4 regions of the Paenibacillus sp. Mc5Re-14 genome follow, and region 2 is predicted to be linked to each of the others. Evidence: riboswitches for the same ligand, from Rfam matches in the RefSeq annotation. Region 2 holds a riboswitch; each other region holds the start of a gene.
What was found. Region 2 has a riboswitch for cyclic di-AMP ahead of BN1546_RS04875 (hypothetical protein). Riboswitches for the same ligand answer to the same signal wherever they lie in the genome.
Positions count from the first base shown of each region.

Region 1 (5,149 bases), 4.2 Mb from region 2:
GACCTACGGCAGCGCCTGTACTCATCATACATATCAAATGGTGCCCACAGGCGTGTCCTAGCCCTTTCAGAGCGTCGTATTCTGCCAGAAAAGCAATGATTGGTCCAGGCTTGGTTGCTTTGTAAGTAGCAATAAAGGCTGTTTCTATACCCAATACGGGTGCCTGAACGTCAAATCCGTGAAAAGCAAGTTCTTCTTTTAAACGGGCAGAGGCCAAGAATTCCTCGTTTCCAAGTTCAGGGTTTGCGCCAATATATAACGAAATGTCCTTAAACCGCTGGGCATGCTGTTCAATGGTGTGTTGAATGGTCTGTTTGAAATTCATGCTAAAAACTCCTTTATATATGCTGTAATGTAGGTGCTGCGATAGATATACTAAAATTGTACTATAACATTCATTGCATAATCATGCATATTCATTTATAATGACACAATCTTATTTATTATAAAGAATTTAAGGAGAGAAAAAAAGATTGAAAAAGGCATATCGTTTTACCGCCCTGGTTTTGTCGGCGGTTATCTTACTGCTGGCTGGTCTTCCCATGCTCACTGCATACGGATCGGAAGAAAAGCCACAGAAAAAACTCGTAGTGGGCATGAGTGCTGACTTTCCGCCGTATGAGTTTCATAAAGTTATTAACGGTCAGGATACCATTGTTGGGTTTGATGTTGAAATTGCCAAGGAAATCGCCAAGGATCTGAATGCGGAGATGGTCCCAGAGGACATGAGTTTTGACTCTTTGCTGCCTGCTCTGCAAAGTGGTCGCGTAGACTTGGTACTGTCCGGTATGACACCGACGGATGAACGCAGAAAGAGCATTGATTTTTCGGATGTATACTATCGTTCCAAGCAAGTCATTATGGTACGTCCAGAGGATAAAGACAAATATTCAACGATGGCTGCTCTAAAAGGAGAGAAGCTCGGTGCGCAGAAGGGGAGTATCCAGGAAGAAATTGCGCAAAAAGTGCCTAATGCTTCTGTGACCTCATTGGATAAAATATCCGATCTGGTACTCCAGCTTCGGACCAACCGTATCAACGCGGTTGTAATCGAGGATACCGTTGCTAAAGGATACACACTAGACGGTACCGTAACACTTGCCAAGGCAGTACCTGAGGATGAAGGAGCAGAAACTGCTGTAGGCATTCGTAAAGGAAATGCGGAATTGCTTGCTTCAGTAAATAAAACGTTGGCTCGCCTGAAAGCAGACGGTTCGATTGAGAAGTTTTCTACAGAAGCAAGTGCACTGTCTGCAGACCGACAAGTTTCTTCGAATAGCATTGTAGATATATTTTTGAAATATCGCAGTTTCTACGCTACGGGTATTGGCTACACCCTATTGCTGTCTGCGCTTGGAGTACTGTTCGGATTCATTATTGGTCTGATCATATCCTTGCTGCGGATGAGTGGTATTCGTATTATCGAGTGGCTAGGTACCGCATATGTAGAGATACTGCGCGGCACACCTATGCTGGTGCAGCTCATGATCATTCATTACGGAGTTGCTTTGACGTTGGGGGTTAATTTTACGCCACTTCAGTCTGGTATAATTACGTTGTCTCTGAATAGTTCGGCATATTTGGCTGAAATTTTCCGTGCTGGTATTCAGGCAGTAGACCGTGGACAGATGGAAGCTGCCCGCTCGCTCGGGATGGGACGAGGCAAAGCAATGCGTCATGTCATTTTACCGCAAGCATTTAAATCTATATTGCCTGCTATTGGTAATGAGTTCATTACGATCATTAAAGAATCATCTATTATTTCGACCATTGGGATGGTGGATATTATGTATCAAGCCCAGGTCATTAAGAATATTACCTACGAAGGCTTGAGTCCGTTCGTAATCGCAGCCGCTATTTATTTTGTAATGACATTCAGCTTATCTAAGTTGTTGGGTTTATGGGAAAGGAAGTTGAGAGCCAGTGATCACCGTTAAACAACTGCGTAAATCATTCGGTAAGAATGAAATTTTAAAAGGCATTGATATAGATATCGCCAAAGGTGAAGTAGTCGTCATTATCGGCCCGAGTGGTTCAGGAAAAAGTACGTTTTTGCGTTGTATGAATCTGTTGGAACAGCCAACAGAAGGGGAAATTTTGTTTGAGGGTGAGCCGATTACGGCCCGTGGTCATAATATTAATGCGACTCGGGAGAAGATGGGGATGGTTTTCCAGCATTTTAATCTGTTTCCGCATAAAACAATACTGCAGAATCTGACGCTTGCACCAACGCAGGTGAAAAAGCAGTCGGGGAAAGAAGCGGAGAAAATTGCGCTGGAGCTCCTGCGGACCGTGGGTCTTGAGGATAAGAAGAATACCTACCCGAACCAGTTATCTGGTGGTCAAAAACAACGTATTGCGATAGCACGTGCTTTGGCCATGCAGCCACACGTAATGCTGTTCGATGAGCCTACTTCTGCCCTTGACCCTGAAATGGTTGGAGAGGTTCTGGACGTGATGAAGAAGCTCGCTGAGGGCGGCATGACGATGGTGATCGTGACGCATGAAATGGGCTTTGCCCGTGAGGTAGGGGATCGAATCATCTTTATGGACAACGGTCAAATTATAGAACAAGGTACGCCTGAGCAAGTATTCGGTACTCCAAGCCATGACCGTACCCGTGATTTTCTTGCTAAAGTGCTGTAAGAAAATGCTTTTATGAAATATTAACAAAGCCCTCTCGTGATGATGTTTCACGGAGGGCTTTTCTCTTTTTGTCACTATATCTCCATATTTTTGTAACAGAAAACGGATTCTTAATGACAAAATTGTAACGAGTATAGTACGATATTCAAGGTTACCAACATTTTCATGCAGATAAGGTTACAAAATTGTGATATTATGCAGTAAGCCAAAACTTACCGGGGCAGCAGTAATGATAATAAATACTCAGGTGCTGGGCTCAAACCATGGGAAGTGCGGGGGACGTAACAACGGCAATGATTCCAATGCATCATAAGATGTTGTGGAATATGCCTAGGGGTGAATTGCACAAGCATAGGGCTTCTCCTGAGTCCGAATCCGACAGCTAACTTCGCAGGCATAACAGAGGAGGTACATATCTTTGAAACATTTAAAACATATTGGAAAAACTATGAAATTTGCGGTGCTTGCTGCAGCTATTGCAGGGCTGGCACAGACAGCTGGAGTAGCAGATGCTGCTTCGCTTCACACTGCCAAAGAAGGCGATACCTTCTTTTTGCTTGCTCAACGTTATGGGGTATCAGTAGATGAGTTGACGAAGGCTAACCCGGATATTGCGTCCAACAACATATATGCAGGTCTGCAAATTAAAGTGCCAGACGAAAAAAGTGTAAAGGCGGCTTCGGATTCGAAGCCACAGCTTCTTACAGAGAAAGCACCAGCGAATGAGAAGCCAACAATTGAAGCATGGGGCAAAACATTTAATTACAGTAAAGTAGTTGATGTTAAAGCTACAGCATATTCTGCCGCAGCTGATGAAAATGGCAAATGGGGTGCGGTCGATTATTACGGCAATCCGCTTAAGCTAGGTACAATTGCGGTAGACCCGAAAGTCATTCCTATGGGAACAAAGGTGCTAGTTACAGGTTATTCCCATCCCGGATTGCCAAACCATTCTTTTGTGGCCGTTGCCCGTGATCAGGGCAGTGCTATTACCGGAAAGCGGATTGATATCTTTATCCCTGGCAATAAATCATTCGTGAACGACTTCGGCTTCCAGAATGTGAAACTGTACGTCATTGATAAATAGCATTGTGCTTATGTATGATTTAATTAAACATAATATAAGTTATGTAAACTTGATCTATCATACAACATATAACTGGGACGACTTTTTATTAGGCCCGGTCGTTTATCGCTAAAAAAGGCTGTCTTACAAGCAGAAGCATTCTGCTCGTTAAGGCAGCCTTTTTACGTTGTTGGTATATTTGAAGCTTAGACGTACTGTTATTTTCGTTCCGATGTGTGAAGTAGCCGGGGGACAGTGACAAATTTGTAGCCCTTAGCTTTTAGAGAGTGGATTAGACCCGGCAAAGCTTGGACAGTGCCTTGCAAGTTGGAACTTTGACCTCCACCTGCATGCATTAAAATAATGGAGCCAGGTCCGGTAGCCGGGATCACGTTGCGCTGAATTTGTGTTTTGCTTAATCCCTTCCAGTCTAGAGAGTCCACATTCCAATTGACGATCATGTACCCATGACGACGTGCCCACTGGATTTGAGGCTCCGTGATTTCACCATAGGGTGGTCGTATCAATCTGGGTCGAAAACCTATGCTGGCTTCTAAAATGCGTTCTGTTTTTGTAATCTGGTGACGAAAACGTTCTGGTGTGGCCTTCCTGAAATCCGGATGAGTATAGGAATGGTTTCCTATAGCATGACCCTCACGGATGATGCGGCGTATGATCCCCGGATGCTTTTCCGCACGGTGGCCGACGATAAAAAAGGTAGCTTTGATACCATTTGCGTGTAATACGTCCAAAACCTGCGGCGTATACCTTGAATCGGGCACATCATCAAAGGTTAAGGCAATTTGGCGGGTGTGCGGGCCGCACATTTTAAAAATGTCCGCATGCTTTTTTCGTAGCATCGCTAATGTTGGAGTAGCTCGATCTTTACTTTGATATACCGAAGTAGCGACAGCAGCTTCCTTGGGATGGGGCGTTCCAATGTTGGAAGGCGTGTCCGCGTGAACGGGAAAACTTGAAAATGCTAGTAACAGTGCTAAACATGGCAACACTCCCCTGTACCGCATTTGTATTCCCCCTTTCCGTGCAGTGGTACCTAGTGGTGCTCTCAGCTATTATGTACCTGTCCTATTAAAATTATGCTGGTGATTGAGTGAAGCCTACACGGCTGAAGAGAAGTACATCATGAAGCGGGTATCCGTGAAGATGACGAAGTAAACGTACATATTCTCTTAAACATGACCGAAAACTGAAGCATTTTCGCAAGTTTTAGCCTTTCAAAGGATTCGGTATACCATGACAGCTGGTGTATAATGGGGATGCTATTCATAATGATACATACTTGGAATTGAGGGAAGGATGGATAAAAGTGACCGACTTGTTTACTCCTTATCAATTAAAGGGGCTTTCATTAAAAAATCGGATTGTCATGCCCCAATGTGCCAATACAGCGTGGAGGCCAAGGACGGCAAACCGACG
Region 1 covers NZ_CVPD01000001.1:5,247,202-5,252,350, forward strand. The annotation lists gene BN1546_RS23770 (M20 family metallopeptidase) at 1-325, opposite strand, end outside; gene BN1546_RS23775 (ABC transporter substrate-binding protein/permease) at 474-1,937, shown strand; gene BN1546_RS23780 (amino acid ABC transporter ATP-binding protein) at 1,924-2,646, shown strand; cyclic di-AMP (ydaO/yuaA leader) riboswitch at 2,890-3,058, shown strand; gene BN1546_RS23785 (3D domain-containing protein) at 3,065-3,733, shown strand; gene BN1546_RS23790 (polysaccharide deacetylase family protein) at 3,931-4,737, opposite strand; partial or broken gene BN1546_RS23795 (NADH:flavin oxidoreductase/NADH oxidase) at 5,040-5,149, shown strand, end outside.
Region 1: it holds a riboswitch for cyclic di-AMP, as region 2 does, so the genes downstream of both, BN1546_RS23785 (3D domain-containing protein) here and BN1546_RS04875 (hypothetical protein) in region 2, are expected to answer to the same signal.

Region 2 (5,149 bases):
GACTGTTCAAGTTTCCGTTACGGAAACGTTCATCCAGTCCGTAGAAACGGGTAAAACCACCAATGGGTAGGGAAGGGTCCAACAACAATGCGTAGTTTAGCAATCGGTTACCTTTATGCAGGATGGTTCGCCTCCTTGAGGTGAATATTTGTGTTAGTTTATTTGACTCTAATCTTATTTATATAATAATAGTTCAATTATTTATGTAATATATATTTACACTTCGAGCTCTTTCATGTCAAATTAAATAATTTTATTGCTTATATATGTTATATAAAGTTACACTAAAAATAATTATAATATTATTGTTTACAAATTGTTGCTGAGAGAGTATAATAAATCTGTTGCCTCAATACATTGTGACATGCGGTCGTGGTGGAATGGCAGACACGCTATCTTGAGGGGGTAGTGGGCGTACGCCCGTGGAGGTTCGAGTCCTCTCGACCGCATTATGTGTAATACCCAGTTGAAAAAGCATCCTGACACGTTTTACGTGAAGGGGTGCTTTTTTCGTTAAATATTTTTCGTTATATCATTCTGTTACAGAAGCGGTCATATGGACAGCGGACCGCTCGTTAACTGTAATGAAGAAAGATGTCAGTTTTTCCGCAAAAGCTTCTCAATATCTCCTATAAGCTTATCTGGAGTGGTTTGCGGCGCATAACGCTTAAATACGTTACCTTCTCGTGTAATTAAGAATTTAGTGAAATTCCATTTGATCGCTTTGGAGCCTAATACTCCTGGAGCAGTGTGGGTCAGGTAGTGAAATAAAGGATGTGCCTGATCACCGTTGACATCTGTCTTGGCGAACATGGGGAAGGTTACACCGTAATTGATTTGGCAAAACTCGGAGATCTCCTCGCTGGAGCCCGGCTCTTGTTTGGCGAACTGGTTGCTGGGAAATCCCAAAATTTCGAGCCCCTGTTCATGATACTGGTCATATAGCTCTTGTAGCGCCTTGTACTGGGGGGTTAACCCACATTTGCTGGCAGTATTCACGATAAGTAGAACTTTCCCTTCGTATGTGGATAACGGAATTTGTACCCCTTGTAGGGTCTGTGCATCATATTTATATACGGTCAAGATATCCCTCCTCATTCAATATTCTGCAATTAAATTGTAAGCAACTCAACAAGGGGTTGCAAGTCCGGAAGAGTATACGGGCATTGGACCATTGTAAAATCGTCTTTTGTTCAAAACGGTAAATCGCACTTCAAATGGAGCTAATTGAGGTGTTTCTTCTCATAAAAACGGGTTCAATCGGTAATTATCTGGCACATATAGCGTATTTTCTTTCCTTTTTGCAAATAAGGAGTAACTAAGCCATACCCTACGCCAATATTGACATGCCTTTCATTTTCAAAAAGGGGTGAAATACAGAGTTTTAAAGAGATACGAGAAGCATAGATGCCTTGTAAGCGTTATTCTTAATCTCCTATGCTCTAAAGGGTGATTTATAGCCCCGCCGTTGAGCTTTACAGTCTTCCTTGCACGGGTGTATGATTCAAGACGTAATTTCAAATTAACACCAATGAAGCAACAACGAATTGTCTAAAGCGCTGAATTTTGCAGTTGCAAAAGCGGGGGAACCAACGAGTATGTACGGCTTTGCAAGCCGTGTGTGTCTCATGGGGTGAATTTTCCGGCCAAGTGCCGTAAATAGGGCGACTCTCACGTCCGAATCCGACAGCTAACCTCGTAAGCGTACAGGGAGAGGCAACAAACCGCCGTGTGCAACCATGGTTTATTTTATCATGGAATGTATGAAGCCGGAGGAAGCCTTTTTCCTTCGGCTTCTTTTTGTTGTCTTTTTATACCGGGAGAGGAGCTACTGATGGAAGGTCGGTTAATTATTGTCACTGCACCGAATGAAGCGGGCAGAAGTTTTGTGAAATTGCTTATGTTTAAAAAATTGGCGTTTGCAGTTCTCACAAATAGCACTCAGGAGGAACGACAGCTCAAAAAAATGGGTGTGGAGCATATTGTGCGCATCAATACGATGCAAGCGGGAAAATGGAATTTTCCTAAAAAAGAAATTGGTAGTGTGTATTTGTTCGAAAACAGCTTGAATCTGACTTGCCGTTTCCTGCAAATATGTCGGCCACTAACATCAGAATTGATCTATGTTATTACGCACGGCTGTAATCCACAAGGAATTTATCGGGGATTGGGAGCGGACCATGTGATCTACACATTGAACGGAGAGGTGGGTTTCCTGCTGAACGGATAAGCACTTATAACATAGCTGGTTTATGATTTTATGATGGAATCGGAAATGACGATCTGAAGAGCGATACGGAGGGTATGAACATGATGGATTTATACATGCTGCTCATAATGGCTGTGAGTTATGGAGTGATACTGCTGTTTGTACGCTGGTGTGATGCGCAGACCTCAAAAGGAGGCCGAAGAGGATGATTGTTGTGCTAGGACTCACGGCTATTGTGTTCGTGTATTTAATCTACTCACTCCTGAATCCTGAAAAGTTCTAGTCAACTATAGGATCGAGCAGGCGGGAACAGCAGATCAAGAAGGAAGCATCAGAGGTGTAGATTTTCGCAAACGTGTGCACTCAATGGATGTTCTGAATCAGGTCTGTTGTTCCAAATGCAGGAGCATTTTAAGGAGGAATAGAGGATGGAGCTACTGCAAATTGGAATTGTGATCGTCATATTGCTGCTCTTGGTTAAGCCAGTGGGTACCTATATGTATCACGTATTTTCGAATGAACCGAATCGGACGGATCGGATTTTTGGTGGGACGGAAAAGCTGATTTATAAGGCTGTAGGCTTGAAGAAACAGGACAGCATGCGTTGGACCACGTATGCTATGAGTTTCATTGCAACCAATGTGGTGCTTGTGGGGATCAGCTACCTGCTATTGCGCTTGCAGGCTATACTCCCAGGCAATCCGGTTGGAAACAGCAATATGGAAGCATCATTGGCCTTTAATACGGTAATCAGCTTTATGACCAATACGAATCTCCAACATTATAGCGGAGAAAGCGGGCTTACGTATCTGACACAGATGGCGTTCGTCACGATGATGATGTTTACTTCGGCTGCTTCGGGGCTTTCGGTTGCTGCGGCTTTTATGAGGGGATTGACGCGGCGCGGTGAAGGGCTGGGTAATTTTTTTCAAGATTTTATTAAAGCCAACATACGGATTTTCCTGCCGCTTGCCTTTATACTTACGCTGGTGCTGGTGGGACTAAAAGTACCACAGACGCTACAGCCTACAGCGGATATTACGACTTTAAGCGGTACACAGCAGCAGATTGCTATGGGACCTATTGCCTCATTGGAATCCATCAAGCATTTGGGCACGAACGGGGGCGGTTTTGCGGGAGCTAATTCTGCTCATCCTTTTGAGAATCCAAGTCCTTGGACGAACGTACTGGAAATTTTAGCAATGTGGGTAATGCCGGCTTCGCTGCCGTATACTTTTGGATTGTTTGCCCGTAATCGCAAGCAGGGCTGGATTATTTTTAGCTCGATGATGGTCTTGTTCCTTATTTTTCTATCCATAACGTATGTGTCGGAGAAGACAGGTAATCCGTTAATCCAGGCACTGGGTATGGATGCATCTCAGGGAAGCATGGAAGGGAAAGAGGTTCGTTTCGGCATTGGACAATCGGCATTATTCACTGCGGTCACAACGGCGGCGACGACAGGTTCGGTCAATAATATGCATGATACACTGACCCCGCTAGGTGGTATGGCTGCTTTGGGAGAAATGATGCTAAACGTCATTTTTGGCGGCAAGGGCGTCGGGCTGATGAATATGCTGATGTATGCGATTCTGGGGGTGTTTATATGCGGTTTGATGGTCGGAAGAACCCCGGAATTTATGGGTAGGAAAATTGAAGGCAAGGAAATGAAGCTGATTGCGATTGCCATTTTGGTACATCCGTTTCTTATTCTTGCTCCAACTGCGCTTGCGTTTATGAGTCATTGGGGATACGATGCGGTCTCTAACCCCGGATATCACGGGTTGACTCAGGTGCTTTATGAATATGCATCATCTGCGGCAAATAACGGTTCAGGATTTGAAGGCCTTTCAGATAACAACGTGTTCTGGAATGTTACAACAGGAGCAGTTATGTTTTTTGGACGATATGTATCCATGATTGCATTGCTGGCTGTGGCAGCTTCGTTGAATGCCAAAGCCCCGACCCCGGTGACGATAGGCACACTGCGCACGGACAACAAGCTGTTTGGAGCCATCCTCATCGGAGTTGTTCTGTTGATTGGTGCGTTAACCTTTTTGCCGGTGATCGTATTGGGTCCTGTAACTGAATTTTTGACCATGTGATGAAAAATGAGCATGAAGAAGAAAAATGAGAATGGATGAACGGGGTGCTTGATCATGAAGGAAGAACGCAAACGCATGCTGGATAGAAGCATCTTGAAGCAGGCGATCAAGGATAGCTTTATCAAATTAAATCCAATGATCATGATGAAAAATCCTGTCATGTTCGTCGTGGAGATCGGTACATTGGTCGTACTGCTCATGCTACTGCTTCCCGGTTATTTTGGAGCCGGCAAGGAAATGGGCTTTAACTTGGCTGTATTTATTATTCTGTTGTTCACGCTGCTTTTTGCTAACTTTGCCGAAGCGCTCGCGGAGGGACGGGGGAAGGCACAAGCTGCTTCCTTAAAAAAATCCAAGCAGGACTCGCGAGCTAATAAGCTTGTCGGAAATGAGATTCAAGTAGTCAGCTCGACAGCATTGCGTAAAGGTGACGTGGTAATCGTCTCTCAGGGCGAAATGATTCCAAGTGATGGTGAGGTCATTGAAGGCCTGGCTTCGGTGGATGAATCTGCGATTACGGGAGAATCAGCTCCAGTCATTAAGGAATCGGGCGGTGATTTTTGCTCGGTAACTGGCGGGACGCGGGTGGTCAGTGACCGCATTAAGGTGCGGATTACGACTGAGCCGGGTGAGACGTTTATTGATAAAATGATTTCGCTCGTGGAAGGTGCACAGCGGCAAAAAACGCCAAATGAAATTGCACTGAATACATTGCTGATTAGTTTGACGATTATTTTTCTAATTGTGGTGGTGACGCTGGCTCCGATAGCCCGTCATTTTAAGATTGATTTGCCTGTTCCCGTGCTGATTTCGTTGCTAGTCTGTCTGATTCCGA
Region 2 covers NZ_CVPD01000001.1:1,041,737-1,046,885, reverse strand. The annotation lists gene BN1546_RS04890 (urease accessory protein UreF) at 1-103, opposite strand, end outside; tRNA gene BN1546_RS04885 (tRNA-Leu) at 367-449, shown strand; gene BN1546_RS04880 (glutathione peroxidase) at 598-1,083, opposite strand; cyclic di-AMP (ydaO/yuaA leader) riboswitch at 1,548-1,721, shown strand; gene BN1546_RS04875 (hypothetical protein) at 1,835-2,230, shown strand; gene kdpF (K(+)-transporting ATPase subunit F) at 2,415-2,492, shown strand; gene kdpA (potassium-transporting ATPase subunit KdpA) at 2,638-4,314, shown strand; gene kdpB (potassium-transporting ATPase subunit KdpB) at 4,369-5,149, shown strand, end outside.

Region 3 (5,149 bases), 2.6 Mb from region 2:
GAACGTATTAAATGTGCGCTCCAATACAAAGAACAAAATGGATTGTACGCCCAGTAAAATGAAGGCCCACAAGTAACCGACATACATACTGCGAAGCACATACAATCCGTAGCCCGGCTCTTTAGCACGTGGCCATGCATTTAGTCCAACCTGACGCATAAGCCCGTCGCCGCCTACCAAGGAGAAATAGAGGGCTACAGCCATGAAGAAGGTAACACCAACCTGGAATACCATAAGAAATATAAGCATGCCCTTACTGCCTGCTTCAGCTTGCAATAAAGGCAGCATGTTCATTGTCCCAGCTATACTAGCAATAAAGTATACAATGGACAGAATAATACCGCGCACAAATGAAGTATGTCGTCGGGTGAGTGACGCATATACAATGGCAAGTACGCTCAGGACAAAGCTAAATAGGGCATAACCCGCATAAGTCATCCAATTCGCCCAGTATGTTTGCTTTTTAACATAGTCGGTATAGGACGAAGGGGCCGAAAAGCTTTGGGTAAACGAGCGAACATCCCCGTCTTCAAAAGTAAAAGCCAGCGTAAGTACCGAGGCGCCGATTTTCTTTCCGTCCACGGTATATTTTAATCCACCTTCCCCCTCAGTGGTCGCGAGCTTCAATTCAGATGGCTTAAAGCCAAAGCGTTTGATCCATATTGCTGCAGCCTGTTCCTTGGCTTCGAGCGTCATGTCACCCTCAGCTACACGTACAAGTCTGCTTCGTGCTTGTTCATCTGTAGAAACATCAGCCTGTGTGTAATTGGTGCTGGAGGTGATCCGTTTAAAGCTAACGACCTTCCCAGTGGATAAATCCACATGAATTTGCAGCTTGCCCTTCGCCGAGGAGTCAGGCAAATCAACCCGAAAGGTTTCATATGGATAATTTTTTTTCCATGTACGATCGTACTCTTGAACCAATTTTTCTCTGGATAAATAACCGTACAAATCTGTTTCAGCCTGATAGGTTACGACGGGCTTCTCTGGCTGTGATTCCGTATAGCCCAACTCGGAACGGGCGAAGTCCAGGGCGTGTATGACCGCTTCTTGTTTGCTGATGACCTTTGCATTCATCAATGATTCCGGACTTGGATTGCTAAGCGAGGGAATAAGCAATTGAAAGATAAAAAAGCAAATCAGGCCAACCCCGCCCAGCAAGCCTAATTTTTTGAAGTTGGCCGTGAGCACGACCGGTTTCCCGATAGGATTCATGAGTTTCCTCCTTAATCTGTAAATAAGAACATCCATTAAAGATATCATACTGCACAGGTTCCCGCCAACAGACCAGCGATATTCATGAAAACAGAGTGAAAGCACTTTAAAGTTTTAATAAAATTAGATAAGCTGTGATTAACCGATGTCTATTCGCGAATTAAAGCCAATTTCACGTTTTTTCGGCGAAATCGATTTTGTGATCTGGATAGAGAAGGATTATAATCTTGAGGCAATGCCTATGAAATATATGGGTAATGATATACATTTAAGCCGAATTTCTATGAGAAAACGGGGGAACCATGTTACTGGGGTGAATTTTACAGCCGATCCTGATGGACCGGAAGTGTAAATAGGGCATACTGTGCTGTCCGAATCCGTCAGCTAACCTCGTAGGCTGTGGGCAGGAACCAAGTCAGGCACTCGGTTTTCCGGTGTCTTTTTTTGTGTGTATAAAAGTGTTTGGATTGGTTAGACCGCTGCGGGTTCAGATTATTCTTCCGTTTGCTGTTATCCCCGGATTTTTTTTGATTGTATAAACCCTTTAATGGTTAAAATCCGGAGATAAAGGCAAACGCTTCGCTTCTTCAGAACAATTCTGCCCCCTTCGCTGCTGCTCGCCAATAGCACAGGGAGCCGAGTAGTGTTTGACATGCATTCTTCCTGTATTCAGGGAATGTTAATTATAGCTACTTAAGGTTTGGAAAATCAAAAAAATCAGGGGCAACGACGATCGGAAGATAAATGGAACGCGTAGCGGGCTTACACCGTATTAAGTCACTGTTTTTATAGTTTTAAGGATTAGGAGAGAAGTGATGAATAGATGAATCCCAATGCACGCTGGCTTCGGCTTTCTCCACCGCAGATATTCGTTGCAGGCTTTGCCATTATCATTCTAATAGGTAGTTTATTGTTAATGCTGCCCATCTCTAATACAACAGGAAGACCACTTGCGTTTATAGACGCTTTGTTTACTGCCGCGTCCGCGACCTGTGTAACCGGGCTTGTCGTTAAGGATACAGGGCTCTTTTTTACAACCTTTGGTCAAATCGTTATCGTTGCGCTGATCCAGATCGGTGGTCTTGGCTTTATGACCATGGCTACCTTGATTGCGCTGGTGTTCAAACGTCGCATTTCCTTGCGGGAGCGCCTTATTTTGCAAGAAGCGATGAATCAGACCTCTGTCGAAGGAATTGTTGGATTGATCCGCAAGGTGCTATGGTACTCGCTGATGATTGAGGGAGTATGTGCAGCTATTTTTTCGATTCGCTGGTCATTTGATATGCCTGTCGGCAGGGCGATTTATTTTGGAATTTGGCATGCCATTTCCATGTTTAATAATGCTGGTTTTGATTTATTCGGTGAATTTCGCAGCCTGACAGGTTATGTATATGATCCGATTGTTAATTTTACAGCCATGTTTCTCATTATTTCGGGTGGTATTGGTTTTGTAGTGATGTCAGACCTGGCAGATTATCGTAAGCGTAAGAGACTATCCTTACATACCAAGGTGGTACTCAGCATGACAGCTGCTCTGATTGTCGTCGGGACGCTCGTCATTTTTGTATTTGAGTTTACGAATCCAAAGACGCTTGGCTCGCTTGATTGGGGTGGTAAACTGCTGGGTTCTTTATTCCAGTCCGTTACTCCACGTACCGCAGGTGCCAACACGCTGGACATTGCAGGCTTGCGGCAGGCTACGCAGTTTTTTATCATCATACTCATGTTTATTGGAGCTTCGCCTGGCTCCACTGGGGGCGGGATTAAGACCACTACATTTGCCCTGCTCATTGGAGCGGTGTTTTCGATGCTGCGGGGACGGGAAGATATTGTGCTGTTCCGGTACCGACTTGCGCAGGCACGAATTTATAAGGCTTTGACCATTACCTTGCTGGGGCTGCTGTTCGTGATTGGGGTGACGATGATTCTGTCCGCAACCGAAGATCATCATTTTCTAATGATCTTGTTCGAGACAGTGTCTGCATTTGGTACAGTAGGGCTGTCTATGGGGCTTACACCTGATTTGTCAGTTGTAGGCAAGCTGGTGATTACTCTGACGATGTTTGCAGGCAGGCTGGGTCCACTCACGCTAGCTTATGCACTGGGACCGAAAAAGGGTAAGGAATTGTATCGTCATCCAGAAGGTAAAATAATTATAGGGTAAGGGAGTTTTCGAGTAGATATGAAAACGCAGCAGTTTGTAGTCATTGGCCTGGGACGGTTTGGCTCAAGCCTGGCTTTGCAATTGGTGGATATGGGGTGCGAGGTGCTGGGCATTGATCGGAATGAGGATGTTGTAGACAGTATGAGTGAGATCCTGACACATACTGTCGTGGCGGACGCTACAGATGAGGATGCGTTGCGGTCACTGGGCATCCGTAATTTCGATTGCGGCATTGTTGCAATTGGTGATGATATTCAGGTAAGCATCCTGACCGCCATTTTGCTGAAGGAGCTGGGTGTGAGAAAAGTCGTAGCCAAAGCTATATCTGTACTGCATGGGCGTGCGTTAGAGAAGCTTGGGGTGGACCGAGTCATTTATCCGGAACGAGATATGGGTATTCGGGTAGCGCATCAGCTGGTCACGCCTAATCTGCTCGATTATTTGGAGCTGTCCAAGGAATACAGCATTGTGGAACTCAATGTGCCTGCATGTCTGAATGGCAAAACGTTAGCAGAATTAAATGCTCGTACCCGCTTTGGTTGCAGCATCGTGGCACTTCATACGGCGAATGGTATCTTGATCGCGCCGACAGCTATGGATCGGCTGAAAGCAGACGATATTATGGTCATTATCGGCTCCAATGACAATATCGGCCGCTTTGAGGATGAGGTCGTTAATGTCAATGAAGAGGGTTAAATTCTCTACACCATACGGTAGCCTGCAAACGAAGCGCGTGTCTCGCTAATCCAGCGTCGTGCTGTCGGGCCGAGATCGGCCGTTTCTGAGTATATGAGGGAGGTCGTTCGGCGTGTCTCCTTCAAATCAGGCAAGTACAATGCAGTAAGTCCATTATCTCGCAGCAGTTCGCTGCGCAAGTAGGATTTGGGCAGCAAAGCGGATGCCTTGCAGGTTGGAAGCAGGCGTACAATCGCCTCGAAGGAGTCGATTTCCATGCGGATATCCGGCATAATGCCGCTGCGCTGGAACAAGTCATCCGTCAGGCTGCGGTACCAGGTTCCTTTGGAGAAAATGATCATCGGCAATCCTTGCAGGTCCTTCATTGAAGCCGTTCCTGTCTTGACAGTTAATTCATGCCCGATGGGGACGACTAGCTCCAAATGATCGTCAAATAACGGAATGCAGCGTAATCCAGCTTCATGAATGGCAGACCCGACAACGCCGGCGTCTGCTTTTTTGTCGCGTACAAAGGCGACGATTTCATGCGTTTTGCCGGTGAGCAGCTTTAGCTCAGTCTGAGGATGCTTGCTCATGAAAGCCTCGACGAGGGTAGGCAACGTCGTTTGGAGTGTCGTAAGACTTGCGCCCAGAGTAAGCATGCTCTGGGCTTCATTTTTGTGCTGTGACAGCTTTTGTAAGAAGCGAAGCTGACGTTGCCGTTGCTCCAGCGCGAAAGTATATACAAATCGGCCAGTCGATGTAATTTCGAGCCGTTTGCCCCGACGATCAAAGAGATGGACACCCAGCTCTTCCTCCAGCTTGGCAATTTTGCGAGACAGGGCGGGTTGGGACAAATTCAGCAGTTTGGAGGCTTTATTCAAGCTGGACTGCTCGACAACGACGGCAAAAGCGTTCAAATCCTCAAACAAATCTTCCACTTCCTCTCTATATGCAAAAAAGACATAATAATTAATACGTATATTGCAATTCCATTATAAGCCGAAAAGGAGTAACATGAAAGCGACACAAGATGTTCACACTTTTGTTTTTCCTTATAAGGGACACCTTGTTGAACATTCCCTGTCGGGAACT
Region 3 covers NZ_CVPD01000001.1:3,637,154-3,642,302, forward strand. The annotation lists gene BN1546_RS16510 (CPBP family intramembrane glutamic endopeptidase) at 1-1,215, opposite strand, end outside; cyclic di-AMP (ydaO/yuaA leader) riboswitch at 1,477-1,629, shown strand; gene BN1546_RS16520 (TrkH family potassium uptake protein) at 2,039-3,379, shown strand; gene BN1546_RS16525 (potassium channel family protein) at 3,398-4,075, shown strand; gene BN1546_RS16530 (LysR family transcriptional regulator) at 4,081-4,986, opposite strand.
Region 3: it holds a riboswitch for cyclic di-AMP, as region 2 does, so the genes downstream of both, BN1546_RS16520 (TrkH family potassium uptake protein) here and BN1546_RS04875 (hypothetical protein) in region 2, are expected to answer to the same signal.

Region 4 (5,149 bases), 1.4 Mb from region 2:
TATTTGATGCTGGATGAGTCTTTGATTCAGACGGTATTTAGCCAATGGAAACGAGAAAAGGACGAAATTTTAAGTGATTTGAGCAGCCGTTTTATGGATCGTAGATTGTATAAATATGTAGAGATTGAAAATATGGATACAGATACCGTTGACCATATTCGAGAGGCTTTGGAAAAGGCTGGCTTGCATCCTGAATATGATCTTGAAATTGATTTTCCGACAGATCTTCCTTATGATGTGTTTCGGCAGGGCGGTTCAACGGACAACCAGATTTTACTGCTTGGACGTCAGGGCGAGGTGCGGGAAATATCCGAAGTTTCAGAAATTGTACGCTCAATAAGTGGCATTCACCGAGGAAAATATCACATGTATTTTCCCCAGAATAAATTGAACGGGGTAAAAGAAAGGCTTCCTGCCGAAATAAGGAATTATTTTGTCAAACAATAGACAAATATATAGAAATGTAAGTAAGAAAAGGAGATGAAAACCTTGGATTTATTCGACACTCATACTCACCTAGATGCGCCACAATTTGATGAAGACCGTGAAGAAGTTATAGCACGTGCTGTCGAATCAGGAGTAACACGGATGATCAATATCGGATTTAATCGTGAGACCATTCCATCCACCATGAAGCTGGCTGAGACGTATGATTTTATTTATGCAGCTGTTGGATGGCATCCGCAGGATGCCATTACAATGCAGGAGGGTGATTTAGAATGGATTGCATCGTTATGCAGTCATAAAAAGGTTGTAGCGATCGGAGAGATCGGTCTGGATTATTATTGGGATACATCACCAAAGGATGTGCAGCAGCGGGTACTTCGAAATCAAATTGGCCTGGCACGTGAGCTCAACATGCCAATTGTTATCCATAACCGGGATGCACATGAAGATATTGTGAGGATTTTACGTGAGGAAAAGGCGGGCGAGATTGGCGGAGTCATGCACTCCTTTTCTGGGAGTTGGGAGACAGCTAAAATGGTGCTGGATATGGGTTTCCACCTTTCCTTCGGCGGGCCCATAACGTTCAAAAATGCCAAGCAGCCAAAAGAGGTGCTGGCCCAGGTACCGTTGGACCGTCTGCTTATTGAAACGGACGCGCCTTACTTGACGCCTCATCCGTTTCGCGGGAAGCGAAATGAGTCGGCACATGTGAGATTGGTGGCAGAGGCAGCCGCCCAAATTAAGGGAATTACAGTGGAGGAATTGGTATCCATTACGACCCAAAATGCCTTGGAACGATTTGACATTCAGTGAAAAAGCGAAGAAATCAATCAAAATAAAGAGATAGACGGAGCTAATTATGATTTTGTTGCAGGAAACTCAAGAATATTACAATTTTTTAACCGAATATTTTGAAAAATGTACTTGAAACCTGCTTTACAACATGCATGGAAACAGGATATCATCTTTTCAGTGAATTGTTGTTGAGTGTAACCATCAACAAATCATTTCATGAACCAGTCTCGCTGAGTCCCTTTTACAGGGAACGGGGGAACCGATATGGCTTACAGTACGTCCGGCGTATATGCAAGAGATATTATCTCTTCAGTAGTCGGCTCGACCGAAATTCATTTCCTGGATGGGATTGAACAGGTAGAGAAGCCGTATTTCGATTTCTTTCTGGGTCTTCGGGGTGAATGTGAAGGCGACCGCCATGAGCGGTTGACCTAAGCTAGGGCGACTCTCTACGTCCGAACCCGACAGCTAACCCCGTAAGCGTAACAAGAGAGAAGCCATCTCGTGCATGAGTTTTCCCGCATATTCACACATGTCGGAAGCCACGAAAGAGCTCTCTAGTCTCTTTCTTTGGCTTTTTTTGTTGTGAATAAAAGAAAATCTGTCATCATACTGTGGTTAAACAGGGGAGGACAGCATGCCGCGAAGACGGGTACATGGTGCAGGACAGTCGCAGTACGGGCTTGTCTTGTAGAAAATCTGTTATAGTCACGTCAACGATCAACTATGTCTTACTCCAGACGGCGGGCTATGTAAGGAGGACGGAGGAAATGGGCATTTTCCGAAAAGAGGAGACCCATGAGTCACGCTCATCCAGCATGTCTTACGTATTACGTTGGAAGCAAGAAAATGTGCGCCAGGCTGCTTTGGTTGCTATTTTTCTAATCGCACTAACGATTATGATTTCAATTCTGATGTACACGCAATCTAAAAAACAAGTCTTTTTTGTCATCGATGGTAAGGCATCTGCGGTAGAAACCCGGGAATCCAAGCTCCAAGATTTGCTCAATGAGCATTCTATTTCACTTCAGCCGCATGATACAATTTCCATGCCGCTAAACGGGGCAGTACAGGATGGGGATCGCGTAGTCATTAAACGTGCCAATCAGGTTAAAGTATCCTCAGGCAATGAGACGAAAAAGCTGTACACAACAGAAAATACAGTAGAGGGTGCCATTCGCACTTCGGGCTATAAATTATCATCAACGGATAAAGTTTACCCTGCGTTGGATGCCTCTGTTTCAGCTAACATGGACATAAAAATCGTCCGTGTAAAGAAACAGCAGGTCGAACAGAAAAAACAAGTGCCTTATCAGGTCATCAAAACAGCAGATCCAAGTCTCTATAAAGGCGATAATCGAGTCATTCAAAGTGGCAAATCGGGTGTGGTAGTCCAGCATGTTCAAAAGGTATACCATGATGGAAAATTGGTGTCCAAACAGCTGGTCAACAAGGAAGTCGCACAAAATCGTGTGGATAAGGTAATTGCGGTAGGGACGAAGAAAAAACCGGTCGTTCTAGCTGCTTCCATCGGCCCTAAAGATGCGGTTAAGGCTACAAAGGTTAGTTCGGGCAGTGCTGTCCGTAAAGCAGGTATTAATTTTAATTATAAAAAAGTTTTACAAAATGTCTCGATGACGGCGTATTCTGCCCAGGAGCCAGGTATCGGTACACGTACCGCCTCCGGCACGCGTGTCACGGAAGGACGCACCATCGCTGTCGATCCGAATGTAATTCCAATCGGCTGGTGGGTGTATATTGAAGGGGTAGGCTTCCGCCGTGCGGAGGATACCGGTGGCGCGATTAAAGGCCACAAAATCGATGTGTATTATGAGAGTTTAAGCCGGGCTAACCAATTTGGTCGTAAGCACGGTAAAACCGTATATGTTATCGGACCTGTAAAGCCGGAAATCAACTAAAACAGGTTGTGTATGTTGAGGACAATGCGATAGTATTAACAACATAGTTATGCCATGCTAAGAAGAGGATATCCTCTTCTTATTTTGTTTTCAAAAGCAGGGAAAGATAATATATGTTGCTGTGTAGCAGTGGAGGGAAACGAAGATGATCAAGGAAGTGATCGTGGTGGAAGGCCGGGATGATACGGTAGCCATTCGCCGTGCTGTCGAAGCAGATACAATAGAAACTGGCGGTTCAGCCATTAATAAAATGACGCTGCGGAAAATTGCATTGGCGCAGGAACGGCGGGGGGTCATTATTTTAACTGATCCCGATCATGCAGGGGAGCGTATCCGTAAAATCATCGCCTCCAAGGTCCCCGGCTGCAAGCAGGCTTTTATACCTGAGGCAGAGGCGACACGCAAAGGGGATATTGGCGTGGAGAATGCCTCCCCGGAAGCCATCAGACACGCTCTCGCACGGGTACATACGACAGTGGAAGGCGCCGAACCGCTGATTGAAATGGCGGACCTGATTGACGCTGGACTTATTACCCACCCCAATGCTGCTGCACGCCGTATGGCCTTGGGGAATGTACTGGGTATTGGCTATTGTAACGGAAAGCAGCTACATAAGCGGCTCTCTGTATTTCAGATCAGTCGTGAGGAATTTGCCAGTGCGCTGGCACAAATCGAAAGTGAAGGATTGTGATATCCGTATGACAGGGATTCAAGATATAGCAACACCGCGGCGTACGAAGGAAATTATTCAAAGGCACGGTTTTTCGTTCAAAAAGAGTCTGGGACAAAACTTTCTGATTGATCAAAATATTCTGAGCAAGATCGTAAATGCTGCCGGATTGGATGATACAAAGGGCGCGCTTGAGATCGGTCCGGGCATTGGAGCTTTGACCGAGAAATTGGCGCAATCCGCTAAGGCAGTTACCGCCGTTGAGATTGATCAGCGGCTGCTGCCCATTCTTGAAGAAGTGCTGGCCCCTTACGAGCATGTAAAGGTTCGTCATGGGGACGTGTTAAAGCTGGATTTGCGTGAAGTGTTTGCAGCTGACTTTGCAGATGTGAGCAAAGTGAGTGTCGTCGCTAATCTGCCGTATTACGTCACTACACCGATTCTGATGCGTCTACTGGAGGACAAGCTTCCTTTGGAGAATATCGTCGTTATGATTCAAAAGGAGGTGGCTGAGCGCATGGCTGCGTCTCCTGGTACAAAGGATTACGGCAGCTTAAGCATAGCCGTGCAATATTATAGCGAGCCTGAGTTAGTCTGTACGGTGCCGAATACAGTATTTATTCCTCAGCCGAATGTTGATTCGGCAGTTATTCGGCTGCGTGTACGAGAAGTCCCTCCGGTGGAAGTGGTGGACGAGAAGCACTTTTTTGAAGTGGTTCATGCCGCTTTTGCCCAACGTCGTAAAACCATTTCAAATAACCTAAAAAGCCGCTTCTTCACCAAAGAGAACAGGGACACGCTGGAGCCGCTGTTGCAACAAGCTGATATTGAGCCCTCCCGTCGAGGGGAAACGCTGAGTATCGAGGAATTTGCGCGTCTGAGCGCCGTGCTATTGGAGGCTGGTATATCCTAAGTTGGAACCAAACTGTGCATTCACCCATACGATATAGGAGGGGTGATACAGTGTGATGAGTTTAGGAGACTTGGTCGTTCGGAAATCGTACGGCGGTGATGTCACGTTTCGCGTTGAAGACATCCAGCGGGATAAAGCGATCATTAAGGGGACGGAATTTCGGCTACTGGCCGATTCCCCGGTGAACGATCTGGTCAGAGTGCCTGTAGACCAGATTAGCGGTAAGACTCAACAGGCCCACATTAAGGCCGGGGAGTCTCTTAATCTTTTGCAACGGGCACGCCAGCAGCAAGCTGCCCGTAGCCAGGCGGCTCTGATTGGAGAGTGGAGTGATCCGGTAGAGTCGACGTATTTTGAAATGCCAGGAAAGGTTCTTCATCTGGATGGAGATCCCGGCTATTTAAG
Region 4 covers NZ_CVPD01000001.1:2,462,029-2,467,177, reverse strand. The annotation lists gene BN1546_RS11195 (HD domain-containing protein) at 1-447, shown strand, start outside; gene BN1546_RS11190 (TatD family hydrolase) at 490-1,260, shown strand; cyclic di-AMP (ydaO/yuaA leader) riboswitch at 1,461-1,741, shown strand; gene BN1546_RS11185 (3D domain-containing protein) at 2,013-3,161, shown strand; gene rnmV (ribonuclease M5) at 3,307-3,852, shown strand; gene rsmA (16S rRNA (adenine(1518)-N(6)/adenine(1519)-N(6))-dimethyltransferase RsmA) at 3,860-4,744, shown strand; gene yabG (sporulation peptidase YabG) at 4,800-5,149, shown strand, end outside.
Region 4: it holds a riboswitch for cyclic di-AMP, as region 2 does, so the genes downstream of both, BN1546_RS11185 (3D domain-containing protein) here and BN1546_RS04875 (hypothetical protein) in region 2, are expected to answer to the same signal.